Regions from separate parts of the Peribacillus sp. NPDC058075 genome, predicted to be linked through region 3. Evidence: riboswitches for the same ligand, from Rfam matches in the RefSeq annotation. Region 3 holds a riboswitch; each other region holds the start of a gene.
The links. Region 3 has a riboswitch for S-adenosylmethionine ahead of ACFVS1_RS18505 (O-acetylhomoserine aminocarboxypropyltransferase/cysteine synthase family protein). Riboswitches for the same ligand answer to the same signal wherever they lie in the genome.
Positions count from the first base shown of each region.

Region 1: another riboswitch for S-adenosylmethionine. It lies ahead of ACFVS1_RS08430 (YezD family protein); the one in region 3 lies ahead of ACFVS1_RS18505 (O-acetylhomoserine aminocarboxypropyltransferase/cysteine synthase family protein).
Region 2: another riboswitch for S-adenosylmethionine. It lies ahead of ACFVS1_RS10630 (Na+/H+ antiporter NhaC family protein); the one in region 3 lies ahead of ACFVS1_RS18505 (O-acetylhomoserine aminocarboxypropyltransferase/cysteine synthase family protein).
Region 4: another riboswitch for S-adenosylmethionine. It lies ahead of ACFVS1_RS07135 (bifunctional homocysteine S-methyltransferase/methylenetetrahydrofolate reductase); the one in region 3 lies ahead of ACFVS1_RS18505 (O-acetylhomoserine aminocarboxypropyltransferase/cysteine synthase family protein).

Region 1 is NZ_JBHVSL010000001.1:1,691,203-1,696,918, reverse strand. It holds gene ACFVS1_RS08450 (nitrite/sulfite reductase) at 1-1,241, opposite strand, end outside; gene cysC (adenylyl-sulfate kinase) at 1,258-1,857, opposite strand; gene sat (sulfate adenylyltransferase) at 1,900-3,048, opposite strand; gene ACFVS1_RS08435 (phosphoadenylyl-sulfate reductase) at 3,101-3,805, opposite strand; gene ACFVS1_RS08430 (YezD family protein) at 3,988-4,131, opposite strand; SAM riboswitch class I at 4,303-4,411, opposite strand; gene ssuE (NADPH-dependent FMN reductase) at 4,686-5,219, opposite strand; gene ACFVS1_RS08420 (TetR/AcrR family transcriptional regulator) at 5,422-5,716, opposite strand, start outside.
Region 2 is NZ_JBHVSL010000001.1:2,141,374-2,147,089, reverse strand. It holds gene ACFVS1_RS10640 (hypothetical protein) at 54-209, shown strand; gene ACFVS1_RS10635 (SOS response-associated peptidase) at 270-941, shown strand; SAM riboswitch class I at 1,208-1,315, shown strand; gene ACFVS1_RS10630 (Na+/H+ antiporter NhaC family protein) at 1,509-2,813, shown strand; gene ACFVS1_RS10625 (chromate transporter) at 3,122-3,667, opposite strand; gene ACFVS1_RS10620 (chromate transporter) at 3,717-4,340, opposite strand; gene ACFVS1_RS10615 (LysR substrate-binding domain-containing protein) at 4,593-5,471, shown strand.
Region 3 is NZ_JBHVSL010000002.1:155,961-161,676, forward strand. It holds gene ACFVS1_RS18505 (O-acetylhomoserine aminocarboxypropyltransferase/cysteine synthase family protein) at 45-1,355, opposite strand; SAM riboswitch class I at 1,458-1,564, opposite strand; gene ACFVS1_RS18510 (thioredoxin family protein) at 1,709-2,017, opposite strand; gene ACFVS1_RS18515 (toprim domain-containing protein) at 2,021-2,386, opposite strand; gene gcvH (glycine cleavage system protein GcvH) at 2,479-2,862, opposite strand; gene ACFVS1_RS18525 (arsenate reductase family protein) at 2,959-3,315, opposite strand; gene ACFVS1_RS18530 (acyl-CoA dehydrogenase family protein) at 3,457-5,244, opposite strand; gene ACFVS1_RS18535 (acetyl-CoA C-acetyltransferase) at 5,313-5,716, opposite strand, start outside.
Region 4 is NZ_JBHVSL010000001.1:1,405,216-1,410,931, reverse strand. It holds gene metH (methionine synthase) at 1-1,028, opposite strand, end outside; gene ACFVS1_RS07135 (bifunctional homocysteine S-methyltransferase/methylenetetrahydrofolate reductase) at 1,021-2,868, opposite strand; SAM riboswitch class I at 2,973-3,071, opposite strand; gene ACFVS1_RS07130 (MOSC domain-containing protein) at 3,183-3,833, opposite strand; gene ku (non-homologous end joining protein Ku) at 4,336-5,178, opposite strand; gene ligD (DNA ligase D) at 5,329-5,716, shown strand, end outside.

The sequences.
Region 1 (5,716 bases), on a different contig from region 3:
ATGCGTTCTTTTGTTTCAACGAGTGCCAGGTTGCAATACTCGATGCCTGTACAAGAAACGGAATAACCAATGAATTTTTTTGGGTGATATGGAAATCTTTCAAAGATGGATTCCTGTTTTAATTCCTCAAGTTTTGCATCCGGCACATTTGGAATGATTAGATTTTGAGAATTACAGTTGCGGATTTCACCATTTCCATATTTTTTCGCAAGTTCGGCAAACTCGATCACTTCGTCTGGATTTAGACGACCAACGGGTATATTGACTCCAACGTAGTTCAGACCATCTTGCTTTTGTTTATGGATGCCATAGAAATAACCGGCATTCCATCCCTTCACCGCACTTTCACCCTTTTCAGGAAGCGGACCGGTGTATTCGATCAATTTATCCTTGAATTGTTCAGGACCCCAATCAGCGACAAGGAATTTCAATCGTGAGCGATGACGCTTTTCACGGTACCCGAAGTCACGGAATATCGTCGTGATGGCGGCCGCTACTTCGACTGTTTTTTCAGGTGAAATGAATAAATCAAGTTCCTCTGCCAGCATTGGAACGGAGGATAGCCCACCGCCTACTTTTACGTGAAAACCAGCTTCCGTTACTCCATCAATTACTTTAGTTGCCGGATTGAATGAAACACAGTTGATTTCAGCATTTGAAGCATTATGGATATTAGCACTTATGGACATTTTATATTTCCTCGGAAGGTTCGAATAGTCTTCGTTAAGGCGGAAATACTCAAATACATCATGAAGGACTTCGCGTGTATCGAAAAGTTCGTCAGGATCGATGCCTGCCAGTGCATTTCCGATGATATTGCGTGTGATATCACCACAAGCACCAGCCGTAGTCATTCCAACCTTTTCCAAACGATTTAAGATATCCGGGACTTGTTCAATGGTCAGCCAATGGAATTGAATGGCTTGACGGGTTGTAATGTCATATACACCCCTCCCGTAGTCTTTAGCGATGTTTGCTAGCGTTATTTGTTGATCATAAGTCAGGATGCCGCCTGGAATAACGACACGCATCATCCAATAACCAGCTTCTTTTGGCCGTTGCAGGTAGAGACCTGCCCACTTGAACATATCCCAATTTTCTTTAGGGATGGACTCAAAACCATTTGCTGCGTAATGTGGAATATCATCAAATATCTTCAAGCCGTCTTTTTCCAATTTCCAGACTTCGGTTTTATTTTTAGCGATTAGTGGATTTTCCGACCAGAATTTCTCGTAAACCATTATATTTCCTCCCTGATTAAATCGCTTTCTTTGCTGTCAAATAACCGATTACCTGTTCAACGCACTCTTCAATGCTGTATTTGTCGGATTCTAAAATGATTTCCGGTTGTTCAGGTTCTTCGTATGGAGAGTCGATTCCGGTAAAATCTTTAATGATTCCCTTACGTGCCTTGTCATAAAGACCTTTTGGATCACGCACTTCGCACTCTTCGATCGGACACTTTATGTATACTTCAATAAACTCCCCTTCTTCGAGTAAATCACGGACAATCTGCCGATCTGCCCTGAAAGGTGATATGAAGGCGGTCAATACGAACTGCCCACTATCCACGAATAACTTGGAAACCTCACCGATCCGCCTAATGTTCTCGGTTCGATCCTCTTCAGAAAAACCTAAATCTTTATTCAAACCATGACGGATATTATCCCCATCCAAAACATAACTTCGAATCTTCCGATTATATAACTCTTTAGCGACTGCGTTCGCAATCGTTGATTTTCCGGAGCCCGAGAGACCCGTGAACCATAGAACTGTGCTTTCATGGCCATTCTGCTTCCTGCGGAGCTCCTTGGTCAATGACGTTTCATGCCAAGTGACATTCGTACTTTTACTCATTAATAATCCCCCTCTTTATGTGATCCTTCAATTTATGTCCGATCAGTTATAAACTTCATTCTTTTTTAGACCTTCGATCAACACCTCGATGACTTCTTTACGGCTAAAGGTAGCTGGAGGAATTTCTCCATTACGCAGCATTTCCCTTACCTTCGTTCCAGACAGGATGACATGGTCTTCCTTGCCATGCGGACAAGTTTTAGCGGAAGCCATATTGCCACATGCTTTACAGTAAAAACTATGTTCAAAGAATAATAGCGTGATCCCTAACTCATCTGCGCTGAAATTCCCAAAGATTTTTTGAGCATCATATGTGCCATAATAATCGCCCACACCCGCATGATCACGTCCGACGATAAAATGGGTGCAGCCATAATTTTTACGGACCATCGCATGGAAAATGGCTTCTCTAGGTCCTGCATAACGCATGGCAGCTGGGAAAACTGCAAGGGAGACGCGGTCCTTAGGATAATATTTTTCAAGCAGCACTTTATAGCTTTCCATTCTTACATCTGCCGGTATGTCATCGGATTTAGTGGCACCTACGAGAGGATTTAAGAATAAGCCGTCGACAATCTCCAATGCGGTTTTTTGAATGTATTCATGTGCACGGTGAACAGGGTTCCTCGTTTGGAAGCCGACAACCGTTTCCCAGCCTTTTTCAGCAAAAGCTTTCCTTGTCTCGACTGGGTCCAAATAATGAGCTTGAAACTGCGGACGCTCTATTCTCTTGATCAACTTTATTTCCCCGCCGGCATATACATCACCGCGGTTAAATAAATTTTTCACTCCAGGATGCTTCTCATCATCCGTTTGATAAACTAATGTCGCTTCCAATTGCTTATCTGGAGTGTAAATATCGGAAACGGAGAGAACCCCATATGTTTCACCATCATGAGTCAAGGTTACTTCTTCACCTATAGTAAGGGTTTCTGCAATTTCTTCGGTCAAAGGCAGCGTAATCGGGATGCTCCATACATGACCGCTGTTAAGCCTCATATCCTTGACCACTGTCTCATAGTCACTTTTTGTAAAGAATCCATTAATCGGACTGTAGGCACCAGTGCCTATCAATTCAAGATCACTTAAAGCAATTTCATCGATTTCGATTGACTTTGTTATTTTACTAATATCATAATTTGGTTCCCAAAGATCGATTAATGTTCCTCCGTGCGGTAAACTGATTGTCATGCTAATTTCCCCCTATGGTTTCTATTTATTTAAGCCTCTGGTTTTTATTTATTTAAGATAAATGCAATCCGCATTCCGTTTTTTGAGCTCCTTGCCAACGGCCTGAGCGTAAATCATCTGCATTGAAGGCTGGTGCAGTACATGTTTTACATCCAATGCTCGGATATCCATTATCATGCAGGATATTATATGGAAGTCCGTTTTTGTGGGCGTAGCGCCATACATCTTTCCATGTCCAATGTATGAGTGGACATATTTTAACTGACTTGAACTTATTATCCTTATTGATATACTCGGTCAAAGCCCTTGTTTCGGATTGCTCCCTCCGCAGTCCTGAAAGCCATGCTGTTGCCGTTGAAAGCACATCGGTAAGCGGAATGATTTTACGGATGTTACAGCACTTATTGGAATCTCTCACCCATAATTCATCCCCATATTCAGCTGCTTGTTCCTCAAGCGTCAAGGCTGGTTTCTTCATTTCGATCGAAAGCTTTGGATATCGCTTTTTCACTTGCTCGATCAATTGATAAGTTTCCTCAAAATGAACATCTGTATCAAGGAAAACTATTTTGGCAGAAGGATTGACCTTCGCCAATAAATCCGTAAGCACGATGCCTTCGATGCCAAAACTGCAAGCATAGATCAGTTCGTTTCCATAATGGTCATTCGCCCATTGCAGAACTTCCAAAGCACCTTTTGTCTCACTGTCTTCGGGAAATACAGGGAAATCCCCAGTGTTGAAATTTTCATAGTTTATTAATGCAGCCAACTTTGTAGCCCCCTCTAAAAACTTGCTGTATCAGGTTAGAGTAACTGTTGATCAATACCCGTTGTAATCTTCTCCAGTTTGTTTGACTCTAGGAAAAAAGAGACGAATCTAACCAATACTCTCTTTATATCAGTTAAACCCGCCTCTAGTTTTTCTAGTCAGCAGATACCTTATTTAATTCTTAATTTTTCATTTCTTTCCATTTGAATGATTTTACCATCCTGGACAATAAGTGTAATGGATCCATATTTCATAGTATTAAGCATTTCTTGAAGTCGTTCAAATATTTCTTCAAGCTGATTCTCTTTATCCAAGCCTGTTCCTCCTTTAAGAAAATCCGCGAATTTCTTATTTTCACCGCTGATTAAATGAATTTCTTAGATTTATATAATTCCAAACAACCTTACATTGTTATGGTTTGCCTACAACTTTCCAAAAAAACAAAAATCTTTCCATGATGGAAAGATCCCAAGGTAAATATCTTTACCTTATCTTCCAAAATGATCAACATTTTGTTGGAGGTAGCACCTTGCATCGATCATGCAGGTTGCCGGACTTCAAAGGGCCAATTCCCTCCGTCGCTCTGGATAAGTTTTATTATTTTAAATATTAACATATATTTAATCCTTGTCAATGGAGTTTTCTTATAAAATAACTTGGTTTAATATTATGGATGAACTGTTATTTTTATACACACTATTCCAATTATGATTTTATGTTCATGTAAATACGAAAATAGACTCGTCTTTTTAGATAAAACCTCCAAAAAAATGAGTCTATTTTCATTAAGAAGCTATTTATGGCGCCTGTCATCAATTGAAAAAATATTTTTTTTAATTCCAGCCCTTTTTATAGAAGGGAGAATTCATTAATTTCTTAACTGTATCGCTTCTACAAATTCTTGAACTTGACTCTGGACCCGATCAATTAAATGCAAATCATTAATCGGGTTTTCTGAATTCTGTTTATCTATTTCTTTATCAACAAAATATATGCCCTGCAGCGGCTCGCCTTTTAAAATTGAAATTAATGGTTTAAGTGCGTAGTCAATCGCCAATAGATGCCTGTTACTTCCGCCAATCATGATTGGCAGTACTGGCTTACCCTTAAAAGCACCTTCTGGCAGCAAGTCAATCAAGGCCTTCAATACACCTGTATAAGAAGCCTTATAAACCGGTGAACCAATAATGACGCCTCTAGCTGCTTGAATTTTCTCAGAAAGTTTTAAGATATCTTCGCTATTATATTTCCCTTGGAATAAATCATCTGCTGAGAAATCCGTAATTGAGAAATAAGCTGTGGTAAATCCTTCGTTTTCGACTAATGTTTGAATATGTTTTAATGAGATGTCCGTTCTGGACGGAATAGCCGGACTTCCTGATAATATTACGATATCGCTCATTTAATATACCCCTCCAATATTACATGATTTCCAGATAAATCTTCATATACATTTCGTACAGCATGCTTTTATCGTAATAGTCTGAAAAATATAAGTCAAATCTTACACTCTAGTTTAAAGAATTTACTCCATCGGATCTGAAGGAAAACAAAACGGTCATATTTGCGGCTTGATGCTCATGCCCTTCAATATGACTGTTTCATTATGTATGTTTTTGTTTGCCATGAATGCCATATACCAAAAGTTGAGCAATGCTCTTAATTCGTTCAGAAGTAAAATATGGCTCCTTTTTCTGCTGATGGATCTCATAATGTGTAGATAATGCCAATGTGAAAGAAATGATCCCTACATTAAATAGGATAATATCAGAGATATATTGTATCTCACCACTATCTATTCTCTTCTGTATTTCAATATGCCTGGCATTCGGCTTGAAGATCTGATCTACATATTGCTTCGAAATATCTTGATCGAATTGTGTTTCCCTGAATAGTATC
Region 2 (5,716 bases), on a different contig from region 3:
TGATACTTGTGGGTTTTTGGTTTATAATAACAACCATCTAGGGGGGGTTTTTTATGAATGAATATAAAGTGACGGTCAGGAATGGCAGTACCTTGATCTTGTCGGAAATCATTAAAGCTGAAGATGAAAGAGAAGTCCTTGGAACTCTTTTGATTTCCAGCGAATTATTTAATCAACCATTTACCGACATCAGGATTTTAGAACGCTGATTTGTGCCTGTCCGAGCGATTTGTTACACTGTAATAAATTCTAATACGGCAGGCGATAGTATGTGTGGACGTTTTACTCTTTTCACTGACATTGAAGAAATAAAAGATCGGTTTGATATTCAAGGATCGTTTGATGAGGAATACCAATTCAGCTACAATATTGCTCCTTCCCAATCCGTGCTCTCCGTCATTAATGACGGGGCAAGGAATCGACTTGGATATCTTCGGTGGGGACTCATTCCTTTCTGGGCAAAAGACGAAAAAGTGGGCTACAAGATGATCAATGCCAGAGCGGAAACCATTGCAGAGAAAGCAAGCTTCAGGAATGCGTATATGAGGAAGAGATGCTTGATAATCGCTGACTCTTTTTATGAATGGAAGAAGACACCGGAAAGAAAAATACCGATGCGAATAAAACTGAAGAATCATGCTCCATTTGGAATGGCGGGTATCTGGGAATCCTGGAAATCTCCTGAAGGCATCAGCGTCTATTCGTGCTCCGTTATAACAACCGTTCCTAATGAGCTAATGACTAGCATTCATGATCGTATGCCTGTCATCCTTAAACCAGAAGATGAAAAAGATTGGTTGAATCCAACCAATAATGATCCAGCATATCTGCAGCAGTATTTAAAGTCATTCGATTCGGAACAGATGGAAGCCTTTGAGGTATCGACTGATGTGAACTCGACCAAGAATAATTCATCGACCCTAATACAACAAATTTGCTGAGAGGTCATTAGACCTCTTTTTTATATGAACTCTGTCCGATAAATGAAAATAACTGATTAACTGCATATGTCAAGATCTCTTTATAACCAGTAAGGAGTGCATGAGAAGTAATGTAAAACTAATCCTTGCGAAAATAGACAAAATGCTGTACTCTTATATTTGCTTTTCAAAACGACTTTCCAGAAACTAGATTGGTTTTGGCAACTTTTCATCCTGGTTCTTTTCTGGTTGACATCGTAATTTTGATAAATTATATAATTTAGATCTTCTTATCAAGAGAGACGGAGGGACTGGCCCGAAGATGTCTCGGCAGCGGACTTAATAGGAGTGCTGTGCCAAATCCAGCAGGCTGAGTTTCGCCTGAAAGATAAGAAGAGTGTTTTTTATAAATTAAAAGACCTCTTCTTGTTGTTATCATAGAAGGGGTCTTTTTTATGCTGACAGTTTCTTGGCTATAGCTCCATGACTTGATAATCAAATTCGAACTGGTGTTATTTGCAAAATCTGTTAATAGGATAAGAGCTGTGACACATGTCACGGGGAAAATAAAAAGAGGTGTACATCATGATTGCAAACAATAAAGGGAATCCATGGGCATTGATCCCATTTGTCGTATTTTTAATTTTATTTATAGGGTCCGGAATCATCACTAAAGATTTTTATTCATTTCCGGTGATTGTAGCGATTTCAATTGCTTCGGCAGCTGCATTGGCAATGAATCGGAAAGAGACATTCAATCAAAAGGTTGATATCTTCTGTAAAGGTGCCGGGGACGCCAATATTATGTTAATGGTTATCATTTTTCTTTTAGCTGGCGCATTTGCCGAAGTTGCCAATGGCATGGGGGCAGTTGAATCAACAGTGAATCTTGCCTTAGCTGTTTTTCCGCAAAATCTATTAATGGTAGGGATTTTCATTATTGCTTGTTTTATTTCTTTATCCATGGGGACAAGCATGGGAACGATTGTTGCACTGGCACCTATCGGGGTCGGGATTAGTGAGCAAACAGATATTTCGCTTGCCCTTTCAATGGCGGCCGTTATTGGTGGTGCGATGTTTGGGGATAACCTTTCCTTCATTTCAGATACGACAATCGCTGCAGTTCGAACTCAGGGAACGAAAATGAAGGATAAGTTTAAAGTGAATTTTTTCATCGTTTTACCTGCGGCCATCATCACATGTGCCATCCTGGGAATTTTAACGATGGGTGAACAAGCCGACATCTCCCAACAGTCTTATAATTGGGTGAAGATTCTTCCATATCTTTGCGTATTGATTACTGCATTGGCAGGAGTCAATGTGTTCTTGGTCCTTTCCATCGGAATCGTCTTTGCCGGAATTATCGGGTTGGCAGACGGAAGTTATCAACCATTGGGTGTCATCCAAAAAGTTGGAGAAGGAATGGCGGGAATGTATGAAATCTCCTTCCTTGCCATTTTAATTGCAGGTATGGTAGCTGTCATCAAACATAATGGTGGCATCGATTATCTACTCCACCTAGTGACCCGAAATAGCAAATCAAAAAAAGGCGCGGAATTCAGCATCGCGGGGCTTGTTGGTTTGACAAACCTTTCAACGGCAAATAACACGATTTCGATTATCATTGCCGGGCCACTTGCCAAAAATATCGCTGAAAAGTATGGGATTGATCCGCGTAAATCAGCGAGCTTGCTTGACATATTTGCATGTTGTATCCAAGGGTTGATACCATATGGAGCACAACTGCTTGTTGCAGCAGGGGTAGCAAAGATTTCTCCGATAAGCATCCTGCAGTATTCATATTACCCAATACTAATTGGACTTTGCGGCGTCATTGCCATCCTGATTGGTTTTCCACGGTTTCAGCCGGGAAATGATGGATCGAAGAACTAAAACAAAGTTGATTGGGAAGGATGTGCGAGACTCCTGCGGGAAAAGCGAGTGCTACGTTCCAATCAACGTTCAAATTGTACAAACCCCTAAAAAAACTGTAGACAATCTAGATTTTCATCGTGTTTGTCTACAGTCTGAACACCCTGAATCATTGGATACAGGGTGTTTTCTGTATGGGTTACATACATAAACATAATCGAGTTTTATCGCACGAATATAGTATCAATGTTTAAAAGTAATTAAGTGAGTCTTCAATTTATCTGCTTAATTCCGGTCCAAAATGATAATGGTTGTGTGTGCGAAATTTGTCATGAATAGAGGACGACTCCAACTAAACCAGAAAGAATAATTACATAGGCTGGGTGCCAGCGTAATTTCATTAGGGCAAATAACGATAATCCAAAAACGAGTAATAAACTTATCGTATGCCATGAAAAGTTCAACGCTATCATATGATTGGAAAGTGCAAAGCTGATCGCTGCAAAGAGGATTAAACTAGTGACAATGGGTCTTAGTCCATAGAACATGGATTGAATAATTGAGTATTGATTCAATTTGCTAAAGAAGGTGGCTATAACGGTTACGAATATAATAGCAGGAAGCAAGATTCCGACAACAGATGATATAGCTCCTGCAAATCCGGCAGTAGAATAGCCAACGAGAATGGCACTATTGGCAGTGACAGGTCCTGGGGACATACCGGAAATGGCGATGACATCAGCAAATTGCTGCGTCGTCATCCATCCATGCTGTGAGACTTCCGATTCTATTACGGGAATCATGGCGTATCCGCCTCCAAACGATACAAAGCCGATAATAAAGAAGGTGCTAAACAACTCCCACAACTCCATCATTCTATCACACGCTTTCTTCAAAATTAGTTAGACCCTACTTTTGATATACCTATATGCCAGCACCCATAAAAGGTTCGAAATCATTTTCTTCATTTCCTATATCTTTTCTGTCCATCTTGACATCGTAACCTAATTTTCTCTTAATGGAGACGGTCACAATACCAGCTACAGCTCCTGCTATTATAACCATCACAGGGTGCAGAAAGAAAAGGACTGGAATTCCTGCTAGTAAAATACAGAAAGTTGTTTTATCTACAATAGCCGTTTTACCAATCTTGATGGCCGCATAGGCGATGATGGCTACTATGGAAGCTCTGATCGCTACGAATGCGGATTCTATCTTCGGGTTATCATGAATGAAAAAATACAAAATGCCGAGGAACAGAACAATTAAAAAGGTAGGTAATGAAACACCGATCATGGCTGCCATTGCCCCCTTCATTCCGGCAATCCGATGGCCGATAAAGGTGGCGGAGTTAATGGCGACTGCTCCCGGTACGGACTGAGATAACGCAAAAACATCCGTAACTTCTTCGCTTTTCATCCATTTTCTCTTTTCGACCACTTCTTTTTCGATTAAAGGAATCATCGCAAACCCGCCTCCGAATGTGACAGGTGCTATTTTAAAAAAGGTCCAAAATAATTGGAATAGAATTTTCCATTGCCCTTTCATTGACCTCAGTCACTTCCTTTGCATGCTTTGTTTAAATCTTATTATTAACATATCAAAGAAAAAGGGATGCGTAAATTGCAACAAAATCATCGGGTATAACAAAACGTTATACCCAGAAGATTTATCCGTTTTATAAAGAATGCCGCCAATAATTGAATAGCCTCAGAATGTATCACACTATTTTCATTTCACCATTTACCTAATGATGCTATCATTTAAATAAACTATCTAAAAAACATGGAGGTTGTTTTCTTGAAATTGGAAAATCTGAAAATGTTTTGTTTAGTGGTGGATGAAGGAAGTATAAGCCAGGCAGCTAGGTTAAGTTTCCTATCTCAACCCGCTGTAACACGACAAATCCATCAACTTGAAAATTATTATAACACTTTGTTATTCGACCGTGAGGAAGGAAGGCTGAGAGTTACTGAAGCAGGAAAGCTGTTATACCCTTTTGCAAAAGCTATTGTAAATGACTTCAACCATTCAAAAGAAGTGATTCAGCAATCAACGGGCGAGTACAATGCAAACCTCATAGTAGGGGCATCTTTGACTATCGGTGAGTATTTGTTGCCGAGCTTGCTGGGGAGATTTAAAAAACAACAGCCTGAAATAAAAGTGACCTTAACGATAAAAAATACCCCCCGGGTTCTGGAGGATCTTTCAAACGATGTCATTGATTTGGCCTTGGTGGAAGGACTTGTGGAAAACACCGATTTTATTGTAGACAAGTTTGCCGAAGACGAATTGATATTGGTATGTCCAGCCGACCACCCATGGAAAGACAGAAAAGAAATTCAGCTAGAGGAATTGGGAAATGAAAGGATGATTTGGCGTGAATCCATTTCCGGAACGCGGCTTATCGTAGAAAACATGTTAAGAGAGCATGGGGTTTTAGAAAAAATAGAAAGCTACATGGAGATTGGCAGTACACAAGCGATAAAAAGTGCGGTTGAAGCTGGACTTGGAGTCAGCATTTTGCCAAGGTTGACAGTGGCCAGGGAATTGGAGCAAGGCTTTTTGCGTAAAGTGGGCATTTCCAGAATAGAAATAACAAGAAATTTATGGCTAGTCAGGAAAAACAAGCGATTCAATAAAATAGGGGTGTCTAAATTTGTTGATTTTCTTCGATAAGGAATGAAAGCTACCTTCGTTTACCAATACAATTTGGCAGCGTTATTCATTAAAGCTCTTCCCTATCGGGAGGGGCATTTTGTATTTGGTTGTTCAGCCTTCGGTTAGACAAATAAAAGGATTGTTATTTTTTATATAAATAAAATTGAAGTTACCATTAGAAATAGGAAATATACTTAAAGGCAAATTAATTATAAAATAAATTCACATTATTGTAAAAATTTATGAAAAATGAGAAAGTTTAC
Region 3 (5,716 bases):
GCAATGTATAATATTTCTAGTACAAGCATATACAGAAACTTTACTTAAACTGTTTTGGATGTCAAGGAGACGATATTCGTTGCTTTTTCAATTGCCTGCTCCAAATCTTCTAGTAAATCCTCTACATTTTCAATCCCAATCGATAAACGGACTTGGTCGGCACTCACACCCGCTTTCGTAAGACCCGCCTCATTCAATTGTTGATGGGTCGTACTGGCTGGGTGGATGATCAAGCTCTTCGCATCACCAACATTCGCTACATGGGACCATAATTTCACCGCATTGATAAGTTTTGCCCCAGCTTCTCGATTACCTTGTATCCCAAATGTAACGACAGATCCAGCTCCCTTTGGCAAATATTTACCCGCAAGGGCTTTATCGGGATGATCCTCATCACCAGGATATGAAACCCAAGTCACGGCAGGATGGTTTTTTAAATATTTAATGACCGACTTGGTGTTTGCCAGATGCTCTTTCATCCTTACATGAAGCGTTTCAAGTCCAAGCGTAAACTGGAATGCACTTTGAGCACTTAGAGCAGGGCCTAAATCACGGAGTAACTGGACTCGGGCTTTCGTTATGAACGCGGCAGGTCCAACTGCCTCGGCGTATACCAGACCGTCGTAACTTGGGTCAGGCTCCGTGAAGCCAGGGTAATTTGGCGAGTTCCAATCGAATTTCCCACCATCCACGATGACACCGCCCAGCGTCGTTCCATTTCCCAGAAGCCATTTTGTAGCAGAATGGATGACAATATCCGCTCCAAAATCAATTGGTCTGCATAGATACGGTGTCGCAAAGGTATTATCAATGATCAAAGGTATTCCTGCATCATGGGCGATTTTCGCTACCGCTTCTATATCAAGCACCCTCAAACTTGGATTTCCGATCGTTTCAGCAAAAATGGCTTTAGTTCTTGGCGTAATCGCCCTTTTGAAATTTTCGGGGTCATCAGGAGAAACGAACTTCACTTTGATTCCATATTTCGGAAGAGTGTTTTCAAAAAGGTTATACGTACCGCCATATAATGTGGAGGCTGAAACAATCTCATCCCCTGCAGCAGCAATATTCAGAATTGAAAGTGAGATGGCCGCCATTCCGCTTGCTGTTGCCAATCCGCCGATACCGCCTTCCAATAAGGCCATTCTTTCCTCAAAAACGCTGACCGTGGGATTATGAAGTCGTGAATATATATAGCCATTCTCCTTTAGGCCAAATAAATTCGCTGCATGGTCGGTGTCTTTGAACAAGTATGCATTGCTTTGGTAAATAGGAACTGCACGGGCACCTGTTCCATCAGCTTGCAGACCGCCATGTACACTCAATGTTTCGAAACGCAACTTTTTCTCTGACATATGATTTCACCTTTTTCTATGGATTTAGTTGGAATTATATGATGGTCTCTGGTCTTTTATAAACAAAAAAACCACTTCAGCAAGAAGAGGTTTCAAGAACACACCTCATCTACCAGAGCCAACACTCTGCTGGAATTAGCACCGTATATAAAATTTATACCGGTTGCCGGGCTTCGTCGGGCCAGTCCCTCCGCCACTCTTGATAAGAACTATTAAATTCTGCCGTTACTTATTCAAAATATAGCATTTTAGATTAACTCAGTCAATGAATTGTTAGAATATTCTTTTTTTAATTTTTTTCTCGCATTCAAATGTCCGCAACAAAGAAACCAACCACGGTTCTGATTGGTTTCTTAGTTGATTTCCTTAAGCAATCCGTACAAATAAGGAACGGATTGAAAAGCATATATTTTTTTGTGCAGCTGTCCTTCTTTGAAAAGCAATAAACAAGGAACACTTTCGATTTCATATGTTTCGGCCATTGCATGGACATAATTCATATTCATTTTGCCTGCCTTCAATTCCGGGAATAGCTCCAGGGATATCGTCAGCATCTTGGAGGCAACCTGACAAGTGCCGCATAAAGGGGTATATAAATATAAGCAAAAAGTTTCCCCATTTTCAACAGCAAGCTTACACTCTTCTTCTTTCCATTCCTGCATCAATTAGTCGTTCACCCTTTGACTTAAAAATTTCATTTTCACATTCATATTAGCAGATAGAAGCACAGTTGCGATATGATGTTCGGGCGAGCTTTCCACTTCTTTGTACATTTTATTAATATACAGGTGGTTCGCTTCCGGCATTTCCCTTCGGAACTGCTTCCGCAGCTTTTCTCCTGATTCATCTGCGTCAAAAAGGAGATAAACATCACGGTCCATCAATTCATCCACTAATTCATCCAGTTTAGTTAATGATATGGTCCCATTCGTACATCTTATTTCCACATCTTCATTTAAAACGGAGGCAACTTTTCTTCTATCGGAACTGCCTTCTACAATGATCACTTTATCGAATTCGCCCCACTCCATGTCATCACTCCATCTCACGAATTATGTGTGCAACTGCCACAGTACAAAATGAAAAAGAGAGCAGGCCTTTTCAGTCCCCCCTCTCCTTTCTTTTAACCGTTGATTAAACTCTCATACTCTTCAGCGCTCATCAAGTTTTCAATATCACTGCTATTGGATGGCTCAAGCACGACCATCCATGCCTTTTCATAAGGAGACTCATTTACATATTCAGGGTTGTCACTTAAATCTTCGTTTACTTCAACAACCTTGCCACTGATAGGAGCATAAAGCTCAGAAACGGTCTTAACGGATTCAACACTTCCGAATGGTTCGTTCGCTTTCAATTCATCCCCGATTTCCGGAAGCTCAACGAATACGATGTCCCCAAGCTCAGACTGTGCGAAAGCTGTAATTCCAATGCGCACTGTTCCATCTTCCGTTTTGACCCATTCATGTTCTTTAGTGTAACGAAGTTCTTTTGGTGTTGTTGTCATTATTAACCCTCCATATGTACATCTTATTTTATCTATTCCATTATAAGGTAGATTGTTTGTTTAAGTAAGGAATTAACCAAATATTTCGAGAAATTTTCAGTTCCAAACCTGTTCGAATTGCTCCTCTTTGAAACCTACCGTCACTTTGGTGCCATCCGTAACAATCGGCCTTTTCAGAAGCATGCCATCCGTGGACAATATATCAAGCATCTCTGCTTCAGAAGCTTCTTTCAGCTTATCCTTTAAGCCAAGCTCCCGATATTTTTGACCGCTAGTATTGAAAAACTTCTTCAAATCCAAATTGCTGATTTTATATAGTTGTTCTATTTCTGTTCGCGAAGGCGGATTTTCCGCTATATGGATTGCTTCATATTGCAGTTCATGATTATCCAGCCACTTCTTCGCGTTACGGCATGTACCGCATTTTGGGTACCAATATAATGTTAAGCCCATCATTTCACCACCTATCAATAGAATACCCGTTTTCATCAAGCAATACAACGAATTGTCTTTTGAATTTCCAATGCGATTTCATCAAAGAAAATAAAGGGAATGCCTTTTCAGGCATTCCCTTTATTTTCTTTGATTCATTGCTTAAAGAGCATATTTTTCAGCTTCGATTACCTTGACGGAAGCTTCACGTTTTTTCGCAATGACATTGATCGGGTTATGTCTTGTCAGCTTGCGGAGCGACGCAAGCATGATTCGAAGAGTATCGCCTGTTTCCACTGCGATTAATGTTTCCTTTGCGTGCTGTTCTATTTCATTGAAAGCTTCCTGAACAAAGATTTCAGTGTAAAGCACCTTTTGTTTGTTCTTCTCCAGACCTGTAGCCGCTATTGCTTTTTCCGTACGCAATACCACGGATTCCGCTGCATAGGCAAGGGATGCGATATCAGCAATGTTGGAGAGGATTTCTTGTTCTTGATCAAGAGTTTTGCCGTATTTCTGTGCAGCAAGGCCAGCTGCCAGAATCCCGATTTTCTTAGCGTTTCTAACAAGCATTTTTTCTTGAGCCAATGGTTCATCACCAGGTTCTTCCGGCATCATCATCATTAATTCCTCTTGCAGGCCTTGAGCCTTTTGAAGAAGCGGCAATTCCCCTTTAAGTGCTTTCTTCAGGAAAGTTCCAGGGACAAGCAATCGATTGATTTCATTTGTACCTTCAAAGATCCGGTTAATCCGGGAATCACGATATGCTTTTTCAATTTCATACTCCTGCATGAAACCATAGCCCCCATGAAGCTGTACGCCTTCGTCCGTAACATAATCCAACACTTCGGAAGCGAAGAATTTATTCAATGAACATTCAATTGCATATTCAGCAATTGCAGCCGCCATTGATTTCCCATCTTTCACTTGCTCATCCGTCAATTTGCTTTGTCTTTGTTCATAAAGGCCAACGGTACGGTATACAGAGCTTTCTGCTGCATAAATTTTGGATGCCATTGTTGCAAGTTTTTCTTTCGTCAAGTTAAAATCGGAAATTTTCGTTTTGAACTGTTGACGTTGATTCGTGTAAGCTGCCGTAATTTCAAGGGCACGTTTAGATCCGCCGACAGCACCGACGCCTAATTTATAACGGCCGATATTCAGGATATTGAAAGCGATGACATGCCCTTTTCCGGCTACCCCCAAAAGGTTTTCGACTGGTACATGTACATCTTCAAGGATTAATGTACGTGTGGATGAGCTTTTGATTCCCATTTTCTTCTCTTCAGCACCAGTTGATACGCCTTTATAATCACGCTCAACAATGAAAGCAGAGAATTGTTCGCCGTCGATTTTGGCGTATACACAGAAGACATCTGCAAAACCTGCATTTGTAATCCATTGTTTTTCACCATTTAAAATATAATGTGTTCCTTCGGCATTCAATTTCGCTGTCGTTTTTGCTCCCAAGGCATCTGAACCTGAGCTTGGTTCCGTTAAGGCATACGCAGCAATCTTCTCACCCGTTGCCAGTAAAGGGAGGTATTTTTTCTTTTGTTCTTCATTCCCGAATAATACGATCGGCAAAGATCCGATCCCTACATGTGCACCATGCGTAATTCCAAAGCCGCCTGAAAGTGCCATTTTTTCTGTAATCAATGCAGAACTGATTTTATCAAGACCCAATCCGCCGTATTCCTCAGGAACGTCAGCACCAAGTAAACCGATTTCACCTGCATGCTTCAGTAATTTAACGGAACGGTCAAATTCATGGTTTTCTAAATGTTCAACCTGCGGCAGAATTTCATTCACTACGAAATCCTCAGCAGTTTTGGCGATCATTTTATGCTCATCAGTATAATCTTCCGGTGTAAACACTTGATCATACGTAATATCTTCCACTAAAAAGGCTCCGCCTTTAATGAGGTTATCTGTAGTTTGATTGGACATGTTATTTCCTCCTAAGTTTTAAGATAGTAAACCCGCCGGAAGCATGACAGCTTCCGGGAGGGGTGGGATTACGCCAATAATTCAAATACTCCAGCAGCACCCATTCCGCCACCGATACACATTGTCACGACTCCGAACTGTTGGTTTCTGCGTTTCATTTCATGTAGCAGGCTTAATGTCAATTTTGCCCCCGAACATCCTAGTGGATGGCCTAAGGCGATGGCTCCGCCATTTACATTGACAATCTCTTCATTCAAACCGAGCTCACGAATGATTTGAATGGATTGGGAAGCAAAGGCTTCATTCAGTTCAAATAAGCCAATATCCGATAACTCAAGACCCGCTAGCTTCAAAGCTTTAGGAATGGCTGCAATCGGTCCGATACCCATGATTTCAGGCGGTACTCCTGCGACAGCAAAGGAACGGAACTTACCCATCGGTTTCAACCCTAATGAAGAGGCCTTTTCCCCAT
Region 4 (5,716 bases), on a different contig from region 3:
GTCCTTTCACCTACGAATAAAGGACGCATTGAATCATCGTAAATGAGCGGTTCTATGCCTGATACGGCATGACCATGGGCAGTTTCCGTAATTGTACGGGGCTTCATGCCTTCGAGAACCCTGGAAAGTTCTTTAATATGCTCTGGCGTCGTACCACAACATCCGCCAATGATATTGATCCATCCCTTATCGGCAAATTGCTTCATTTTCTCTGCCAGGGAAGTTGGTGACTCATGATAGTGTCCTTCTTCATCAGGGAGCCCGGCATTCGGATAACAACTGATGGCGCTATTCGATATATCTGCAAGTGTCCTGATATGGTCTATCATGAATTCCGGCCCTGTTGCACAATTAAGGCCGACAGCAACAGGCTTCATATGTTCAACCGATAAATAAAAAGCTTCTATGGACTGGCCAGCAAGTGTCGTGCCCATCGGTTCTATTGTTCCTGATATGATGACAGGCACATCTTTTCCTGTTTTTGCAAATGCTGCTTTGATTCCAGAAAAGGCAGCCTTGACATTAAGCATATCCTGACAGGTTTCCACCAACAGCAAGTCTACACCGCCATCCAAGAGACCCAGTGCCTGTTCTTCATAAGAATCGGTTAAAATATCAAAAGTCGTTCCGCCCGTTACGGAAAGCGTTTTTGTAGTGGGGCCCATCGATCCGGCTACATACCTTGGCCATTCCTCATTGGAATACTTTTCACAAGCTTTAACGGCAAGCTCAGCTGAAATTTTATTTAGCTTGTAGGCAATCGTGCTTATTTGGTATTCATCAAGAACGATGCTGGTCGCTCCAAAGGTATTGGTTTCAATGATATCTGCGCCCGCCGCTAAATATTTTTCATGAATGGATTGGATGATTTCCGGTTGCGTCAGTGATAAATATTCATTGCAGCCCTCGAATTGTTCACCGCCAAAATCGTCTGCTGTCAAATTCTCCGCCTGAAGCATGGTTCCCATCGCCCCATCAAGCAGGAGAATCTTAGAATTTAACTGATCTTGAATCGCTTTTTTATTCATGTACTGCCACCTCTGATGTCTGTTTACTATCGACTTTTCTAATATATTTCGTAAGTTCCGCCGTCATTTCATAGCGAAGGAACGGAGTGATTAAATATATGCCCTTGAATTTTTCCCTTGCCGCGTCCACCAGTTCCCGCGCGATATTGACCCCTTCAATCCTTGACTTTACAGGGTCATCCCCCGCTAAAGCCATGGCCCTTCTTACGTTATCAGGCAATTTAATGCCAGGGATCTCATTATGGATGAATTCTGCGTTCCGGGTGCTTGTCAAAGGCATGATACCGATGAAAATCGGAGTTTCTAAATGTTTTGTAGCTTCATGTACTTCTTCGATTTGCTCCACTGAATAAATTGGCTGTGTCAAAAATGATTGAGCACCGCAGGAAATCTTCTTTTCCATTCTCAGTACGGCTTTATCCAGATATTTCACATTAGGATTAAACGCTGCCGCAATTTTAAAATTTGCCCGTTGACCCAAACTTTGTCCGGAATAGGAAAGACCTTCATTAAATTGTTTGACCATGCTTATAAGGTCAAAGGAAGATAAATCATAAACCGAGGTGGCACCCGGAAAGTCCCCTATTTTTGAAGGATCTCCGGTGATGATCAATAATTCATTCAGCCCTACCGTCTGCAGACCCATTAAATGTGACTGGAGGCCAATCAAATTTCGATCCCGGCATGTTATATGCACCATCGGATTAATATTCAATTGGTTCTTAAGTAAGTTAGCCAATGCATCATTCGATATCCTTGGTGAGGCAAGTGAATTATCCGCCAATGTAATGGAATCGACCCCTGCTTTTTTCAAAACCTCAGCACCGGTCATGAAACTCTCTATTCCCAGTTTTTTCGGTGGATCAAGTTCAACTAGGATCGTCCTTTCCGTTTTAGCCTTTTCGTACAGTGGAAGCTCCAATTCTCTATCGTTCACTTCAATTATTTCTATTTCGCGGGATTTCGTAACTTTCTCTTTTACAGGAGCAAAACTTCCGATCGCATTCTTTACAGCTTGGATATGCAGTGGAGTCGTTCCACAGCACCCGCCTATGATAGAAGCACCTTGCTCACGAAGTTCCAAGGCACTTGACCCAAAGTATTCCGGCACGGCTTTATAGACGAGCCTTCCATCCACATAATCAGGAAGGCTGGCATTAGGGTATATGGCAATCGATGCTTCCTTCGGCAAACTCACTTCTTCCAAGGCACGGATCATATGATGTGGACCAAGACGGCAATTCACCCCAACAACATCGGCACCCAGTTGCTCGAGTTTTTGAAAGGCTTCATTTAAATGGATTCCATTTTGAAGATTACCCAGTTCATGCATCGAAACATTTGCGATGATCGGCAGTCCAGTTTCATTTTTCACGATTTGCAGGACGGTTTCCAGCTCTTCCAGGTCATAAAAGGTTTCCAAGAGAATTCCATCCGGGTTTTCCATCAACAGACTGTATAGCTGTTCACGAAAACCCCGTTTAATCTCTTCCATGCTTAAATCCGATTTCCTGATACTCCGCTGTGCCCCTATGGTACCGAAGACATACGCCTTTCCTTTTGCCGCTTTTTTAGCTAGAATGACTCCCTGGCGGTTGATTCTGTTAACTTCATCTTCAAGACCATACCGTTTCAATTTGTTGAAATTAGCTCCGTATGTATTTGATTGAAGGATATCTGCACCAGCTTCCAGATAGGCACGGTGGATGGACTCTATTTGATTTGGATTCGTGCAGTTTAATTCCTCATAACATTGATCGATGCCATTTGAGTACAATAAGGTCCCCATTGCCCCTTCCCCAACCAACATTCTTTCTTTCACTTCTTTACGAAAATTCATCATTACACCCTCTCTCAAAAACAGTCCTGTTTTTGTCGTATTTTATGAGTATGAGAGAAAAGAAAAAAAAACCTTCTCAAAGAAGAAGGTTTTTTGAAACATTCTCCTCATCTATCAAGCTCTGCTTGCTGGATTTAGCACCTTTGCCTAAGCTGGTTGCTGAGGTTTCTTCGGGCCAGTCCCTCCACCTCTCTCGATAAGATCCATTTATATAATTTTCACAAGATTTCAAAATTAGATTATATTTAATTTACATTAATAATCTGTCAATTTCAATACCTGATCGACATTTTTTTCACTTTTGCAAAAATGATTCAATCTTTTGCGGGTTTAACCCTCTTCAAGATTCTTTGTTTCCAGTCTTCCGCTAACGAGTCTAGAGTAAGTAAAGCCTTAGCGCCTTCCAGGTCATCTCGTTTATGTAGGATTACCTCTGTTGCATAATGAACTGAAATTTTTTCTTGCAAACGATCTATTAGCACGATTTCGTTTTGCTTATTTATCGTTCCTTCTTGAAGTACTCTTGCAAAATAACCAGTGAAACTCGTTTTCAGCACAAGTTCCAAAAACTTAGGTTCTTGATTAAAGTGGGAAATGGTCGAACAAGGTATCCTCCCCTGGTTAATTTGCACAATCACTTCGCCTATTTGATATATATCGCCGATATACGTGTCTTCTTCCCTCATCCCCTCTACGGTTAAATTTTCACCGAATGCTGGGATATCAAGCTTTTTAGAGAATTTTTCATTCCATAATGAATAATGCTCAAAGGGGTAAAAGCACAAAGCCCGATCAGGACCTCCATGGAACTCTACATTACCTATCCCATCACCATTTATGCCTGATTTAGTCACTGTCACATGATCATGTACTTGTTTATCCATGGCTGAAAAGATATCGACATTCGAAAAAATTTCCTGTTTCGGCTTTCCGGCATGAAGTGATTTGATTTTTCCATTTTCCATTTGCATCTTCCATTCCTATTTAATTTATATCATCCTATATGTATAAATTATACTAAAAATCCATTTATTCTGTAGCTTTTTAAAAGTATTTGAAGTGAAAAAGCCACATAATCCGTTAAATGGACAAAATATCATTGATTTCCAGAAAAATTCATAGGTTAGTTTCAGTAATTTAGTTGCTATTTCAGAATTAAATATGGTAGAATATGAACACAATATATAGTCGAAAACTACAACCGTTCGCCTATATGTTGATTTTCACGATTGAATTCCTCATTGTCGCTCTTTAGGGAGCGAATTTTTTTGCCTCCATTTCCATCCATTTATTTTCTTTTATTCCATCCATACCCTTAAATCGTGATTCGCTTACCTATTTGCACTTTCCTTTCTATACAAATCCTTCCATGTAAAGTCACTTTCACTCCCTTATAAAATTCCTGATTCCTTTCTAAAACAAGCAGAAAGCCGAGCGACACCATATGTCTTCCGCTCAGCTTCCTGTTTAAGCTTGTTTCTTTTTTTTCGGCGCCGCTTTCTTTCGGGTCGTCTTTTTCTTTTCCGGTTCATCATGTTTCGTACGGTCAATGGATGCCTGTAATGCCTCCATTAAATCGGTTACATTGTTGGAAACTGGTTCTTTTGTTTTGGATGTAATCGTCGTCTGTCCCGTTTTCTTTGATTCAATCAATTCTAGCAACGCGGTTCGATAGTCATCCGTGTATTTTGTCGGATCGAAAGTAGTCGTTAATTGATCTATCAATAATACGGCAGTATCGATTTCTTTTTTTACAATGGTATCATTAGCTGGGATATTCGGAACATCCGCTGTGGAACGGACTTCATCCGGATAATGAATCGTTTCCATCACCAAGGTATTATCAACGACTCGGATTACCGCCATTTGTTCTTTAGAGCGAATGATGATTTTCGCTAATCCTACCTTATTCGATTCCTTGAGGGCCTGCCTCAAAAGGGAATAAGCTTTTATCCCTCCGTCATTAGGGGACATGTAGTAACTCCGATTGAAATAAATGGGATCTATTTCTTCAATTTTAACGAAATCCACGATTTCCACGGCTTTTTCTTCGTTTTGTTTTTTCAGTTGCTCCAGTTCATTGTCTTCCAATACAACAAATTTTCCCTTTGTATACTCAAAAGCCCGGACAATATCATCCTTACCCACTTCTTTCTCGCATACCGGACAAACTTTTTCGTATTTAATCGGTGAATGACATTCCTTATGCAACGTCCTTAAAGAAATATCCTTATCCTCCGTTGCAGCATGAAGTTTGATCGGAATGTTCACCAAACCGAATGATATGCTTCCCTTCCACATCGTATGCATATTCGTCACCTCATAACTTATTTTTAAAGAGAAGAACAATTTTATTATTCCCCTTTGTCCAAAAAAATCCGAAAAAACAATTGCCAACTCTAACACTTCGTTTTTTTGGCAAAATAATGTTAACCAATTATTTGCGGAGGTGATACAAAAATGAAACCGATGCTGCCAACCTATTACCCCGAAGCCCCCAGCTCCAAGGATTGGCGTTATGAAGTCAAATATGACGGTTTTAGGGCCATTTTAACGATTGATTCCGATACCATAAGCATTTCGAGTCGGAACGAGAAGGAATTATCACCACAATTCCCAGAAATCATTGCTTACATCAAAGAAATGGACCTGGAAGAATATCTCCCGCTTCAGTTAGATGGAGAATTGGTCTGGCTTACCAATGAAGCGAAAGCGGACTTTTTTCAAATACAGTGGCGAGGGCGCCTTGGAAAACAATCCTTAATATCTGAAAAAGCCCGCTTTTCCCCATGCCGGTTTATAGCGTTTGACCTGCTTCGCATCAACGGAAAAGACTTAGCAGCTAAAC